DNA from 2 places in the Streptomyces kanasensis genome. Region 1 is predicted to be linked to the other one. Evidence: predicted binding sites of a transcription regulator. Region 1 holds the regulator's gene; the other holds the start of a gene.
What was found. The regulator HrcA, encoded in region 1, represses chaperone genes, less so after heat shock. The targets are predictions, from matches to a motif close to TTNGCACTCNGNNNNNCNGAGTGCNAA.

Region 1 (6,697 bases):
TGCCGATGACGGACGACGACGTGCACGCCGACCGCTACCTGATCGCCGACTCGGTCCTCGCCGACGCCGGGTACGCGTGGTACGAGGTCTCCAATTGGGCGACCTCCGAGGCGGGCCGCTGCCTGCACAACGAGCTGTACTGGCGGGGCGCCGACTGGTGGGGCGCGGGCCCCGGCGCGCACAGCCACGTCGGCGGGGTCCGCTGGTGGAACGTGAAGCACCCCGGCGCCTACGCCGCCGCCCTCGCGGAGGGCCGTTCGCCCGGCGCGGGGCGGGAGCTGCTGTCGGACGAGGACCGGCGCGTCGAGCGGGTCCTGCTGGAGCTGCGCCTGCTGGACGGCTGCCCGCTGTCGCTGCTGCGGCCCGCCGGGCTGGCCGCAGCCGAGCGCGCGGTCGGCGACGGGCTGCTGGAGCCCGCGCCGTACGCGGAGGGCCGCGCCGTCCTCACCCTGCGCGGGCGGCTCCTCGCCGACGCGGTGGTACGGGACCTGGTCGACTGACCGCCCCGCCCACCGCCGGCACCGGGCCCGCCCACCGCCGGCACCGGCCGCACCCACGGCAGCACCACCGGGGCGCACCCACGGCGGCACCGACCAGCACCGACCGGCGCCGGCCCGCAGTCACGGCAGCACCGACCAGCCCGAGCCGGCGACCGGCTCGCCGTCACCTCCCGCCGGCGCCGCCCTCCGCCGCACCGGCTCGTCACCACGCGCCGTCGCGGCCGGGGCCGGGCCCACCCGCCGCACCGACCCGGCCGGGCCGTCGCGGCGGGTGGGCCCGGCCCTCACCCGCCGTGCGTGCCGACCGTCACGTGGTCGATGAGCCGCTCGACGGCCCCGAGCAGCTCCGGCTCCAGGTCCCGGTAGGAGCGCACCGCGCCGAGGATCCGCTGCCAGGCCGCGCCGGTGTTCTCCGGCCAGCCCAGGGCCCGGCACACGCCCGTCTTCCAGTCCTCGCCGCGCGGCACCGCCGGCCAGGCGGGGATGCCCAGCGACGACGGCTTCACGGCCTGCCACACGTCCACGTACGGGTGCCCGACGACCAGGACGTGCGGGTCCGTCACCGACGCGGCGATCCGTGACTCCTTCGAGCCGGGCACGAGGTGGTCCACCAGCACCCCGAGCCGGGCGTCCGGGCCGGGGCGGAAGTCGCGCACGATCGCCGGCAGGTCGTCGACGCCCTCCAGGTACTCGACGACCACGCCCTCGATGCGCAGGTCGTCACCCCACACCCGCTCCACCAGCTCGGCGTCGTGGCGCCCCTCGACGTAGATCCGCCCCGCCCGCGCCACACGGGCCCGCGCCCCGGGCACGGCCAGGGAGCCGGACGCCGTGCGCGACGGCCGCGCGGGAGCGCCGGAGGCCGGCCGGACCAGCGTCACCACGCGGCCCTCCAGCAGGAACCCGCGCGGTGCCAGCGGGAAGACCCGGTGCTTGCCGAACCGGTCCTCCAGGGTCACCGTCCCCGCCTCGCACCGGACCACCGCCCCGCAGAAGCCGCTGCCCGCCTCCTCGACCACCAGGTCCGGCTCGGCCGGCACCTCCGGCACGGGGGCCGGCTTCTTCCAGGACGGGGTCAGATCGGGGTCGTAACGGCGCATGACTCTCTCGGCTCCGGGTGCGTGACGGGCGCCGACCCGCCCCGGGGACGTCCCCCGGGCGCGGCGGCGCGCACGCGCCCGACGCTACGACACGGCGAACCGCCGGGCCAGCTCATCGCGTTGGGCGCGTACGAACGCGGCGTCGACCACCGCCCCGTGCCCCGGCACGTACGCGGCGTCCTCACCGCCCAGCCGAAGCAGCCGGTCCAGCGCGGCCGGCCAGCGGGAGGGCAGGGCGTCCGGCCCCGCCTGCGGCTCGCCCGACTCCTCGACGAGGTCCCCGCAGAAGACCACCCCGGGCGGCGCGTCCCCCTCCGCGCCCGGCACCAGCAGCGCCAGGTCCTGGCCGGTGTGGCCGGGGCCGGCGTTCGCCAGCAGCACCCGGCAGTCCCCGAGGTCGAGCGTCCACTCGGCGCACACCAGGTGGTGCGGGTGCACCAGCACGTCCACCGCCTCGCCGGCCTCCCGCTCGGACACGCCCTCCCGCACGGCGTCGGCCCGCAGCGCGTCCCGCTCCCGGACCAGCACCTCGTCGAGCCCCATCGCCCCGAACACCTGAGCACCCGCGAACGCCGCCGCGCCCAGCACGTGGTCGAAGTGCGGGTGGCTGAGTGCGATGTGCGTCACGCGGCGGCCGCCCAGCAACCCCTGCACCTCACCGCGGAGCGCGGCGCCCTCGCGCAGCGTCGACCCCGCGTCGAACAGCAGGACCGCCGCCTCGCCGACGACGAGCCCCACGGTGGCGTCCCAGCCCGGGAGCCGCCTGCGGCCCACGCCCGGGGCGAGGCGCTCCCATCCGAACTCTTCCCAAGCGACGTCCATGCCTCGACGCTATCGGCAACGCCCCCGCCCGGCGCGCGGTACCGTGAGCGGCCGCCGCGCCCATCGGGCACGACGCATCGCCCTTGCCAGGCATTGACCTCGGCGCCGTACACTGGCCGCGGGGATGACTGGCACTCGGACGCGAAGAGTGCCAGCAGACGTCAGCAGACCGAAAGCCAGCTGGAGGTGCGCCGTGCTCAGTGAACGCAGACTCGAGGTACTGCGCGCCATCGTCCAGGACTACGTCGGTACGGAGGAGCCCGTCGGCTCCAAGGCGCTCACCGAGCGGCACAACCTCGGCGTGTCACCGGCCACCGTGCGCAACGACATGGCGGTGCTGGAGGACGAGGGCTTCATCGCCCAGCCCCACACCAGCGCCGGCCGCATCCCCACGGACAAGGGCTACCGCCTCTTCGTCGACAGGCTCGCCGGCGTCAAGCCGCTGTCGTCACCGGAGCGCCGGGCCATCCAGAACTTCCTGGAGGGCGCGGTCGACCTCGACGACGTCGTGGGCCGGACGGTACGGCTGCTCGCGCAGCTGACCCGCCAGGTCGCGGTCGTGCAGTACCCGTCGCTGACCCGGTCCACCGTGCGCCACGTCGAGCTGCTGTCGCTGGCCCCGGCCCGGCTGATGCTCGTCCTGATCACGGACACCGGACGGGTCGAGCAGCGCATGGTCGACTGCCCCGCCCCGATCGGTGAGACGTCCGTCGCCGACCTGCGCGCCCGGCTCAACAGCCGGGTCGTCGGACGGCGCTTCGCGGACGTGCCGCAGCTGGTGCAGGACCTGCCGGAGTCCTTCGAGGCGGAGGACCGCGGCACGGTCTCCACGGTGCTCTCCACGCTGCTGGAGACGCTGGTGGAGGAGACCGAGGAGCGCCTGGTGATCGGCGGGACCGCCAATCTCACGCGCTTCGGGCACGACTTCCCGCTGACGATCCGGCCGGTGCTGGAGGCGCTTGAGGAGCAGGTCGTGCTCCTCAAGCTGCTCGGCGAGGCGACGGACCCGGCCATGACCGTGCGCATCGGGCACGAGAACGCCCACGAGGGGCTGAACTCCACGTCCGTCGTCGCGGTCGGTTACGGTTCGGGCGGCGAGGCGGTCGCCAAACTCGGCGTGGTCGGACCGACCCGCATGGACTACCCCGGAACGATGGGAGCGGTACGCGCAGTGGCACGTTACGTCGGACAGATCCTGGCGGAGTCGTAAGTGGCCACGGACTACTACGCCGTACTCGGCGTGCGCCGCGACGCGTCCCAGGACGAGATCAAGAAGGCGTTCCGGAGGCTCGCGCGCGAGCTGCATCCGGACGTGAACCCCGATCCGAAGACGCAGGAGCGGTTCAAGGAGATCAACGCCGCCTACGAGGTGCTGTCGGACCCGCAGAAGAAGCAGGTCTACGACCTCGGCGGCGACCCCCTGGCGGGCGGCGCCGGTGGCGCGGGCGGCTTCGGCGCGGGCGGCTTCGGGAACTTCTCCGACATCATGGACGCCTTCTTCGGCACGGCGTCCCAGCGCGGCCCCCGGTCACGGACCCGGCGCGGCCAGGACGCGATGATCCGGCTGGAGATCGAGCTCGACGAGGCGGCCTTCGGCACGACGAAGGACATCCAGGTCGACACGGCCGTCGTGTGCACCACCTGCTCCGGCGAGGGCGCCGCGCCCGGCACCTCGGCGCAGACGTGCGACATGTGCCGCGGCCGGGGTGAGGTGTCGCAGGTGACGCGGTCCTTCCTGGGCCAGGTCATGACGTCCCGCCCCTGCCCCCAGTGCCAGGGCTTCGGCACGGTCGTGCCGACGCCGTGCCCCGAGTGCGCGGGCGACGGCCGGGTGCGGTCCCGCCGCACGCTCACGGTCAAGATCCCTGCCGGTGTCGACAACGGCACGCGCATCCAGCTGGCCGGCGAGGGCGAGGTCGGCCCCGGCGGCGGCCCGGCGGGCGATCTGTACGTCGAGATCCACGAGCTGCCGCACCCGGTGTTCCAGCGGCGCGGCGACGACCTGCACTGCACGGTCACCATCCCGATGACGGCGGGCGCGCTCGGCACGAAGGTGCCGCTGGAGACGCTCGACGGGGTCGAGGAGGTCGACATCCGGCCGGGTACGCAGTCCGGCCAGTCGATCCCGCTGCACGGCCGGGGCGTCACGCACCTGCGGGGCGGCGGCCGCGGCGACCTGATCGTCCACGTCGAGGTGCAGACGCCGAGCAAGCTCGACGCCGAGCAGGAGCGCCTGCTGCGGGAGCTGGCGGAGCTGCGCGGGGAGGAGCGGCCCACCGGCCAGTTCGCCCCCGGCCAGCAGGGCCTGTTCTCCCGGCTGAAGGACGCGTTCAACGGGCGCTAGCCCACGCGCGTGACGGCTCCCCGCGGCGTCGCGGGGAGCCCCCGCCCGGACCCGCGGGCGCCCCGCGCGGAGCGGCCCGCCGGAGGCGCGGGGGCTTCGGGTGGCGGCCTCCGCCAGGTCCGGCGCGCCGCTCCGTGACGGGCGGAACAGGGGATTCGGCGCGTGCGCGGGGGCGTGACACCATGCGTGCATGCCCTCCGCGCTGACCGATCTCTGCCCCCACCCGATCGTGCAGGCCCCCATGGCCGGTGGCGCCTCCTGCCCCCCGCTCGTCGCCGCCGTCTGCGAGGCGGGCGGCCTCGGGTTCCTCGCCGCCGGCTACAAGACGGCCGACGGCATGTACCAGGAGGTCCAGCAGGTCCGCGCGCTGACCGCGCGCCCCTTCGGCGTCAACCTGTTCATGCCGCAGCCCGGCCAGGCCGACCCCGCCGCCGTCGAGGTCTACCGCCACCAGCTGGCCGGCGAGTCCACCTGGTACGACACCCCCCTCGGCGACCCCGACGCGGGCCGGGACGACGGGTACGACGCGAAGCTCGCCATCCTCCTCGACGACCCCGTCCCGGTCGTCTCCTTCACCTTCGGCTGCCCCACCCGCGACACCGTGCACGCCTTCGCGCGCGTCGGCACCCGCACGATCGTGACCGTCACCAGCCCCGACGAGGCGCGGGCCGCCGAGCTGGCCGGCGCGGACGCCGTCTGCGTCCAGGGCGTCGAGGCCGGCGGCCACCAGGGCACCCACCGGGACGACCCCGAGAGCGCCGACGCCGGCAACGGCCTCCTCGCGCTGGTCACCCGGGTCCGGGAAGCCGTGTCCCTGCCGATGATCGCGGCCGGCGGTCTGATGCGCGGCGCCCAGATCGCCGCGGTCCTCGCCGCCGGCGCCGAGGCCGCGCAGCTCGGCACCGCCTTCCTCGTCTGCCCCGAGTCCGGCGCGCACCCCCTGCACAAGCGCGCCATGACGGACCCGCTCTTCACCCGCACCGAACTGACCCGCGCCTTCTCCGGCCGCCCGGCCCGGGGCCTGGTCAACCGCTTCGTACGGGAGCACGGGCCGTACGCCCCGGCCGCCTACCCCGAGGTGCACCACCTGACCAGCCCGCTGCGCAAGGCCGCCGCCGCGGCCGGCGACCCGCAGGCCATGGCCCTGTGGGCGGGGCAGGGCCACCGCCTCGCCCGGGAGCTGCCCGCCGGGCAGCTCGTCGAAGTACTCCACTCGGAACTCCGGTCCGCGCTCACGGCGCTGGCCGTGGGAGGAGCGTCATGACCGCCCCCGTCTTCGTCGTCGACGACCTGGCGGCCGCCGCCCCCGGCGCGACGGTCGCCCTGGACGGTCCGGAGGGGCGGCACGCCGTGTCGGTACGCCGCCTGCGCACCGGCGAGGAGATCGTGCTGACGGACGGCGCCGGGCGCGGCGCGTACGGGACCGTCGCCGCCGTCGAGGGCAAGGACCGCCTCGACGTCGCCGTCGCCGAGGTGCGCGACGAGCCCGCGCCCGCGCCGCGCATCACCGTGGTCCAGGCGCTCCCCAAGGGCGACCGGGGCGAGCTGGCAGTGGAGACCATGACCGAGACCGGCGTCGACGCGGTCGTGCCGTGGGCGGCGTCCCGGTGCATCACCCAGTGGAAGGGCGAGCGCGGTCTGAAGGCCCTGGCGAAGTGGCGCGCCACCGCCCGCGAGGCGGGCAAGCAGTCCCGCAGGCTCCGGTTCCCGGAGGTCGCCGACGCGGCGAGCACCCGCCAGGTCGCCCGGCTGCTCGCGGAGGCGGACTTCGCGGCCGTGCTCCACGAGGAGGGCGCCGAACCGCTGGCCACCGCGCCGCTGCCGGCGACCGGCGACATCGTGCTGGTCGTCGGTCCCGAGGGGGGCGTCGCGCCCGACGAACTGGCCGCCTTCGCGGAGGCGGGCGCCAAGCCGTACCGGCTCGGCCGCAG
Region 2 (6,697 bases), on a different contig from region 1:
ACTCGGCCGCGCCGCCCGCGTACCGGAAGGCGAGCGCCACGTCGCAGTCGCCCTCGCGGAGCATCTCGACCGAGCGCGGCGGTTCCGCCTCGACGAGCGAGACGCGGGTGCCGGGGTGGGCGGCGCGCAGGGCGGCGAGGGCGGTGGGCACCAGCGTGGAGCTGCCGCTGGGGAACGAGACGAGGCGTACGCGGCCCGCCCGCAGGCCGGCGATGGCGGCGACCTCCTCCTCCGCGGCGGTCAGTCCGGCGAGGATGCCCGCGGCGTGCCGGACGAGGGCCTCGCCCGCCTGGGTGAGGCGCATCTCGCGGCCGGTGCGGATGAGCAGCGGCGTGCCCGTGGAGGACTCCAGGGCCTTCATCTGCTGGCTGACGGCCGGCTGGGTGCAGCCCAGTTCACGGGCCGCGGCGGAGAAGGAGCCGGTGGCGGCGACGGCGCGGAGCACTCGGAGGTGGCGGGCTTCGATCACTCCATGAATATAAGGGGTGCTTTGGACCGGCGCGAGATATCCCGTGGATCGTTTGAGGGGGCGGCGCTACTGTGCGCGCATGGACAAGCCGATGGTGGGGCGCGTGCTGACGGTGAACGTCGGGCGGGCGCGGAAGGTGGCGTACACGAGTGCGCCGAGCGGGGAGACCGGGATCGGGAAGGTGCCGGTGGAGGGGCCCGTCCGGGTGGCGGACCCGGGGCCGAAGGGCGAGGGCGGCGGGGGGCTGGCCGGGGACGCGGTCTGCGACCGGCGCCACCACGGCGGGTCCGACCAGGCGGTGTACGCCTTCGCGCGCGAGGAGCTGGACCACTGGGAGCGGGAGCTCGGCCGGACGCTGCCCAACGGCTGCTTCGGGGAGAACCTGACGACCCGTGGGGTGGACGTGGACGGCGCGCTGCTCGGTGAGCGGTGGCGGATCGGGCCGTCGCTGGTGCTGGAGGTGTCGGACGCGCGCGTCCCCTGTCGCACCTTCGCCGGCCGGCTGGGCGAGCCGGGGTGGGTCCGGCGGTTCACCGGGCGCGGGGCGCCGGGCGCGTACCTGCGGGTGGTCGTTCCTGGGGAGGTCCGGGCGGGCGACCGCGTGGAGGTGCTCCACCGGCCGGACCACGACGTGACGGTGGCGCTGGCGTTCCGCGCCGCGACGACCCGGCGCGAGCTGCTGCCGCGGATCCTCGCCGCGGGCGGGGCCGCGCACCCCGAACTGCGGGCTGCGGCACGGAAGTACGCGGCCGGGCTCGACCGGGTGCCCGCGCCGGCCCGGGGGGTGGGGCCGGACGCCTGACCGGGCGCCTCTCCGCCGCGGGACGCGGGGCACTAACGTGCCGCGTATGACGAGTGCACTGATTACTGGCGCGACCGCGGGCATCGGGGCCGCGTTCGCGCGGCGGCTGGCGGCCGACGGCCATGACGTGGTCCTGGTCGCCCGCGACGTGGACCGGTTGCGGGAGCAGGCGACCGAACTGCACGACCGGCACGGCGTGGAGGCGGAGGTGCTGCCCGCGGACCTCGCGGACGACGCCGGCATCGCGGCCGTGGAGGCCCGCCTCGCCGACACCAAGCGGCCGGTGGACCTGCTGGTCAACAACGCGGGCTTCGGCAACAAGGGCCGGTTCCTCGACGTGCCGATGGCCGACGAGTTGAGGATGCTGAAGGTGCACTGCGAGGCGGTGCTGCGGCTCACGGCGGCCGCGACGGCGACGATGCGCGAGCGGCGCCGGGGCGGCGTGGTGAACGTGGCGTCCGTCGCCGCGTTCGTGCCGCGCGGCACCTACGGGGCGTCGAAGTCGTGGGTCGTGCAGTTCACCCAGGGCGCGGCGCGGGACCTCGCGGGGAGCGGGGTGCGGCTGATGGCGCTGTGCCCCGGCTTCGTCCGGACGGAGTTCCACCAGCGGGCCGGCATGGGCACGGACAACATCCCCGGCTGGATGTGGCTGGACGCCGACAAGGTCGTGGCGGAGGCGCTGGCGGACCTGGCGCGCGGCCGGACGCTGTCGGTGCCCGACCCGCGGTACAAGGCGCTGATGGGCGTGGTGAAGCTGGCGCCGCGCGGTCTGCTGGGCGGGGTGAGCTCCCGGGCGGGGCGCAAGTTCGGCCCGATGTAGCCGCGGGCGCCGCAGGAACGGGCGGCGCACCGGTGCCGCGCGCCACCGGTACGGCCGCGCCGGTACAGGCGCCGGTACAGGCGCCGCCGGTACGGACGGCTCCCGTACGGACGGCTCCCGTACCGACGGCGGCGCAGCGGCACCCGTGGACGGGCGAGGCCCGGTACCCCCTGAGGGGGTACCGGGCCTCGTCGTGCTCGACGCGGGGTCGAGGCGCGCGGCGTCGCCGCGGCGCGTCAGTGCGAGTGGCCGTGACCGTGGCCGTGGCCCGCGTCCGCCGGCTCCTCTTCCTTCTTCTCCACCACGAGGGTCTCGGTGGTGAGGAGGAGGGAGGCGATGGAGGCGGCGTTCTCCAGGGCCGAGCGGGTGACCTTCACCGGGTCGATGACGCCGGCCTTGACCAGGTCGCCGTACTCGCCGGTGGCGGCGTTGAAGCCCTGGCCCTTGTCGAGGTCGGCGACCTTCGAGGTGATGACGTAGCCCTCGAGGCCGGCGTTCTCGGCGATCCAGCGCAGCGGCTCGACGGCGGCGCGGCGGACGACGGCGACACCGGTGGCCTCGTCGCCCTCCTTGCCGAGGTTGCCCTCCAGCACCTTGACGGCGTGGACCAGAGCGGAGCCACCACCGGAGACGATGCCCTCCTCGACCGCGGCGCGGGTCGCGGAGATGGCGTCCTCCAGACGGTGCTTCTTCTCCTTCAGCTCCACCTCGGTGGCGGCGCCGACCTTGATGACGCACACGCCGCCGGCCAGCTTCGCGAGGCGCTCCTGGAGCTTCTCGCGGTCCCAGTCGGAGTCGGTGGTCTCGATCTCGCCCTTGATCTGGGCGATGCGACCGGTGACGTCCTCGGAGTTGCCGCCACCGTCGACGATGGTGGTGTCGTCCTTGGTGACGGTCACGCGGCGGGCGGTGCCCAGCACGTCGAGGCCGACCTGGTCGAGCTTGAGGCCGACCTCCTCGGCCACGACCGTGGCGCCGGTGAGGGCGGCCATGTCGCCGAGCATCGCCTTGCGGCGGTCGCCGAAGCCGGGGGCCTTGACCGCGACGGCGTTGAACGTGCCGCGGATCTTGTTGACGACCAGGGTCGACAGGGCCTCGCCCTCGACGTCCTCGGCGACGATCAGCAGCGGCTTGGAGGCGCCGGACTGGATGATCTTCTCGAGCAGGGGCAGCAGGTCCGCGATCGAGGCGATCTTGCCCTGGTGGATCAGGATGTACGGGTCGTCGAGGACGGCCTCCATGCGCTCCTGGTCCGTGACCATGTACGGGGACAGGTAGCCCTTGTCGAAGGCCATGCCCTCGGTGAAGTCCAGCTCCAGACCGAAGGTGTTGGACTCCTCGACGGTGATGACGCCGTCCTTGCCGACCTTGTCCATCGCCTCGGCGATGAGCTCGCCGACCTGCTGGTCCTGGGCGGACAGCGCGGCGACGGCCGCGATGTCGGACTTCTCCTCGATCGGGCGGGCCGTGGCGAGCAGCTCGTCGGAGACGGCCTTGACCGCGGCGTCGATGCCCTTCTTCAGGGCGGCCGGGGAGGCGCCGGCGGCGACGTTGCGCAGGCCCTCGCGGACGAGCGCCTGGGCGAGCACGGTGGCGGTGGTGGTGCCGTCACCCGCGATGTCGTTGGTCTTGGTCGCCACCTCCTTCACCAGCTGGGCGCCGAGGTTCTCGTACGGGTCCTCGACCTCGATCTCGCGCGCGATCGTCACACCGTCGTTGGTGATGGTGGGGGCGCCGAACTTCTTGTCGATGACGACGTTGCGACCACGGGGGCCGATCGTCACCTTGACGGTGTCGGCAAGCTTGTTGACGCCGCGCTCAAGGGCGCGACGGGCGTCCTCGTCGAACTTCAGGATCTTCGCCATGGGAGCGGTTCAGCCCTCTCGGTACTGGGTGGAAACGAGCGGCGCCCCTCGCCGCCCGGCGCACGTGCGGCAGCACAGCAACGGGGGCCAGGGGCGCAGCTCAAGGCACGTGGAGCACGGAGTCACGCCGGGGGGCGAACCCCCCGGACCCCCGGACTACTTCTCGACGATCGCGAGGACGTCGCGGGCCGAGAGGACGAGGTACTCCTCGCCGCTGTACTTCACCTCGGTGCCGCCGTACTTGCTGTACAGCACGATGTCGCCGGTCTTGACGTCGAGCGGCAGGCGCTCGCCGTTCTCGAAACGGCCCGGGCCCACGGCCAGGACGACGCCCTCCTGGGGCTTCTCCTTCGCCGTGTCCGGGATGACCAGGCCAGAGGCGGTGGTCTGCTCTGCGTCGAGCGGCTGGACCACAATGCGGTCCTCGAGCGGCTTGATGGCAACCTTGGAGCTGGTGGTCGTCACGATCCGACCTCCCCCTTCGGAGATCTCACGGGGTCAACTGTCTGAGGTGGCGACCAGGTGGATCCGTCGTCGCGGGTGCCGGACCTGCCCGTCGCTGTGTTGGCACTCTCCGGTGGGGAGTGCCAGAGCCGAGACTATGACCGTGATTAGCACTCGGTCAAGCGGAGTGCCAACGAACCGCCGCGCGCCGCCCTGCGCTCGCACGTGCGTACGAGGCTGGAGGGGGGTTCAGACGTAGTCCTCCAGCCTGGCCACCGCGTACCCGCGCGCCGTGATGGTGTCCATGGCGCGGCGCACCATGTCGGCCATCGAGCCCTTCCAGTCGCCGCGCCCGCGGAAGTGCGAGAGGACGATGTCGCCGGGGTGCAGGTCGCGGTCCCACTCCCGCCACTCCATGCGGTCGGGGAACGCCTCGGCGGACCACAGCGGCACCGCCTTGATCCCGCAGGAGCGGGCGGCGCGCAGCGTGTCGGCGTCGTAGTTCCCGTACGGCGGGCGGAAGAGGGTGGGGCGCGTGCCGAAGCGCTTCTCGATGGTGTCCTGCTGGCCGCAGATCTCGCGCCGCTGCTCGTCGTAGTCGAGCGCGGGCATGTAGCGGTGGTTGAGGGTGTGGTTGTGCAGGGCCACGCCCCGGTCCCGCATGCGCGCGAAGTAGGCGTAGTCGTCCTTGACCACGTAGTCGCTGAGGAAGGCGCTGTACGGGATGTCCAGTTCGGTCATCATCCGCAGCAGCTCCGGGTCCTTCTCGGCCCCGTCGTCGATCGTCAGGAAGACGATCCGGTCCCGGGTCGGGACGGTCGTGAAGACCGGCGGGAGCGAGGGGTCGCCCACCTCGAAGCCCTTGCGGAAGGTGATCTTCGGCTTCACCGCCGGAGGCGCGGGCGGCAGGAGCGGGGTCCGTTTCAGCCCCCACCGGCGCGCGGCGACGGCCCGCGCCGCCTGCGTGCGCCGGAAGCGTTCGACGTAGGCGGCGAGGGCCCCGGACGCGGTGCGCGGCAGTGCCTGCCGGGCCTCGGCGCCGGGCTCGCCCTGCCGGCCGTGGGCCCCCGGGCCGCCCTGCGCCTGCGTCGCGGGCCGATCCTCGCCTCCGCAGGCCGTACCGAGCACCCCGAGGAGCAGGGCGGTGGCGACCCCCCGCCATACCCGATTTCCTGATGATCGACGCCTTTGTCGTACTAGCTGCATGGCGCCGCATCCTGTCAGCGCACCGGCCCCCGGCACGGGCGACACCGCCGCCACACCCGCACCATCCCCCGCCTGGACCACACTGGACGAGAATGGGGCGGGTGACCGATCTCGCCGCCTTCTCCGCGCTCCGCACCCCCGAGGGCCACGCGCTCCTCGCCGAACTGCGCCACTACGACCCCGCGGAGGAGCTGGCCGTCGCCTCGCGACTGCGCCGCGACCACCCGGCGGAGCTGGTCTCCGCGGCGCTCGGCCAGGCCCGGCTGCGGCAGCGGGCGGTGGCGAAGTTCGGCGCGGAGGACGCGTACCGCATGTTCTTCACCCCGAACGGCGTCGAGCAGTCCACCCGCAGGGCCGTCGCCGAGCACCGGGCGGCCGTCTTCGCCCGGCTCGGCGTACGGGCCGTCGCCGACCTGTGCTGCGGCATCGGCGGGGACGCGCTCGCGCTCGCCCGCGCCGGCATCCGGGTCCTCGCCGTCGACCGCGATCCGCTCACGGCGGCCGTCGCCCGCGCCAACGCCGAGGCGCTCGGTCTCGCGGAGCTGATCGAGGTGCGCCGCGCCGACGTCACCGAGGTCGACACCGCCCCGTACGACGCCGTCTTCGTCGACCCCGCCCGGCGCGGCGCGGCGACGGGCGGCGGCCGGGGCGCCGGGCGGATCTTCGACCCGGAGGCGTACTCCCCGCCGCTGTCCTGGGCGGTCGACACCGCGCGCCGCGCCCCGCACGCCGCGCTGAAGATCGCGCCGGGCATCCCGCACGAGGTGATCCCCCCGGAGGCCGAGGCCGAGTGGATCTCGGACGGCGGCGACGTGAAGGAGGCCGTCCTGTGGTTCGGCACGGCCCCCGGCGCCGTACGCGCGACCCTGCTGCCCTCCGGCGCCTCGCTCGCCGTGTCCGCCCCGCCGCCCGCCCCGCCGGTCCGACCGGTGGGCCGCTACCTGTACGAGCCGGACGGCGCCGTGATCCGGGCGCACCTGGTCGCGGAGGTCGCCCGCGAGGTGGACGGCGGGCTCGTCGACGAGACCATCGCCTACGTCACCGCCGACGAGCTGCGCCCGACGCCGTACGCGACCGCGTACGAGATCACC

Region 2: groES (co-chaperone GroES) is a predicted target of HrcA. The motif match lies at 4,568-4,594, and genes of this name have one in related genera.

What each region holds. Positions count from the first base shown of each region.
Region 1 covers NZ_JBIBSF010000002.1:518,998-525,694, forward strand. The annotation lists gene hemW (radical SAM family heme chaperone HemW) at 1-500, shown strand, start outside; gene ACF053_RS07465 (DUF3097 domain-containing protein) at 785-1,600, opposite strand; gene ACF053_RS07470 (MBL fold metallo-hydrolase) at 1,685-2,422, opposite strand; gene hrcA (heat-inducible transcriptional repressor HrcA) at 2,616-3,632, shown strand; gene dnaJ (molecular chaperone DnaJ) at 3,633-4,766, shown strand; gene ACF053_RS07485 (nitronate monooxygenase) at 4,957-6,030, shown strand; gene ACF053_RS07490 (16S rRNA (uracil(1498)-N(3))-methyltransferase) at 6,027-6,697, shown strand, end outside.
Region 2 covers NZ_JBIBSF010000007.1:237,803-244,499, reverse strand. The annotation lists gene ACF053_RS19375 (LysR family transcriptional regulator) at 1-469, opposite strand, end outside; gene ACF053_RS19370 (MOSC domain-containing protein) at 549-1,271, shown strand; gene ACF053_RS19365 (SDR family NAD(P)-dependent oxidoreductase) at 1,318-2,091, shown strand; gene groL (chaperonin GroEL) at 2,328-3,956, opposite strand; gene groES (co-chaperone GroES) at 4,113-4,421, opposite strand; gene ACF053_RS19350 (polysaccharide deacetylase family protein) at 4,650-5,606, opposite strand; gene ACF053_RS19345 (class I SAM-dependent methyltransferase) at 5,699-6,697, shown strand, end outside.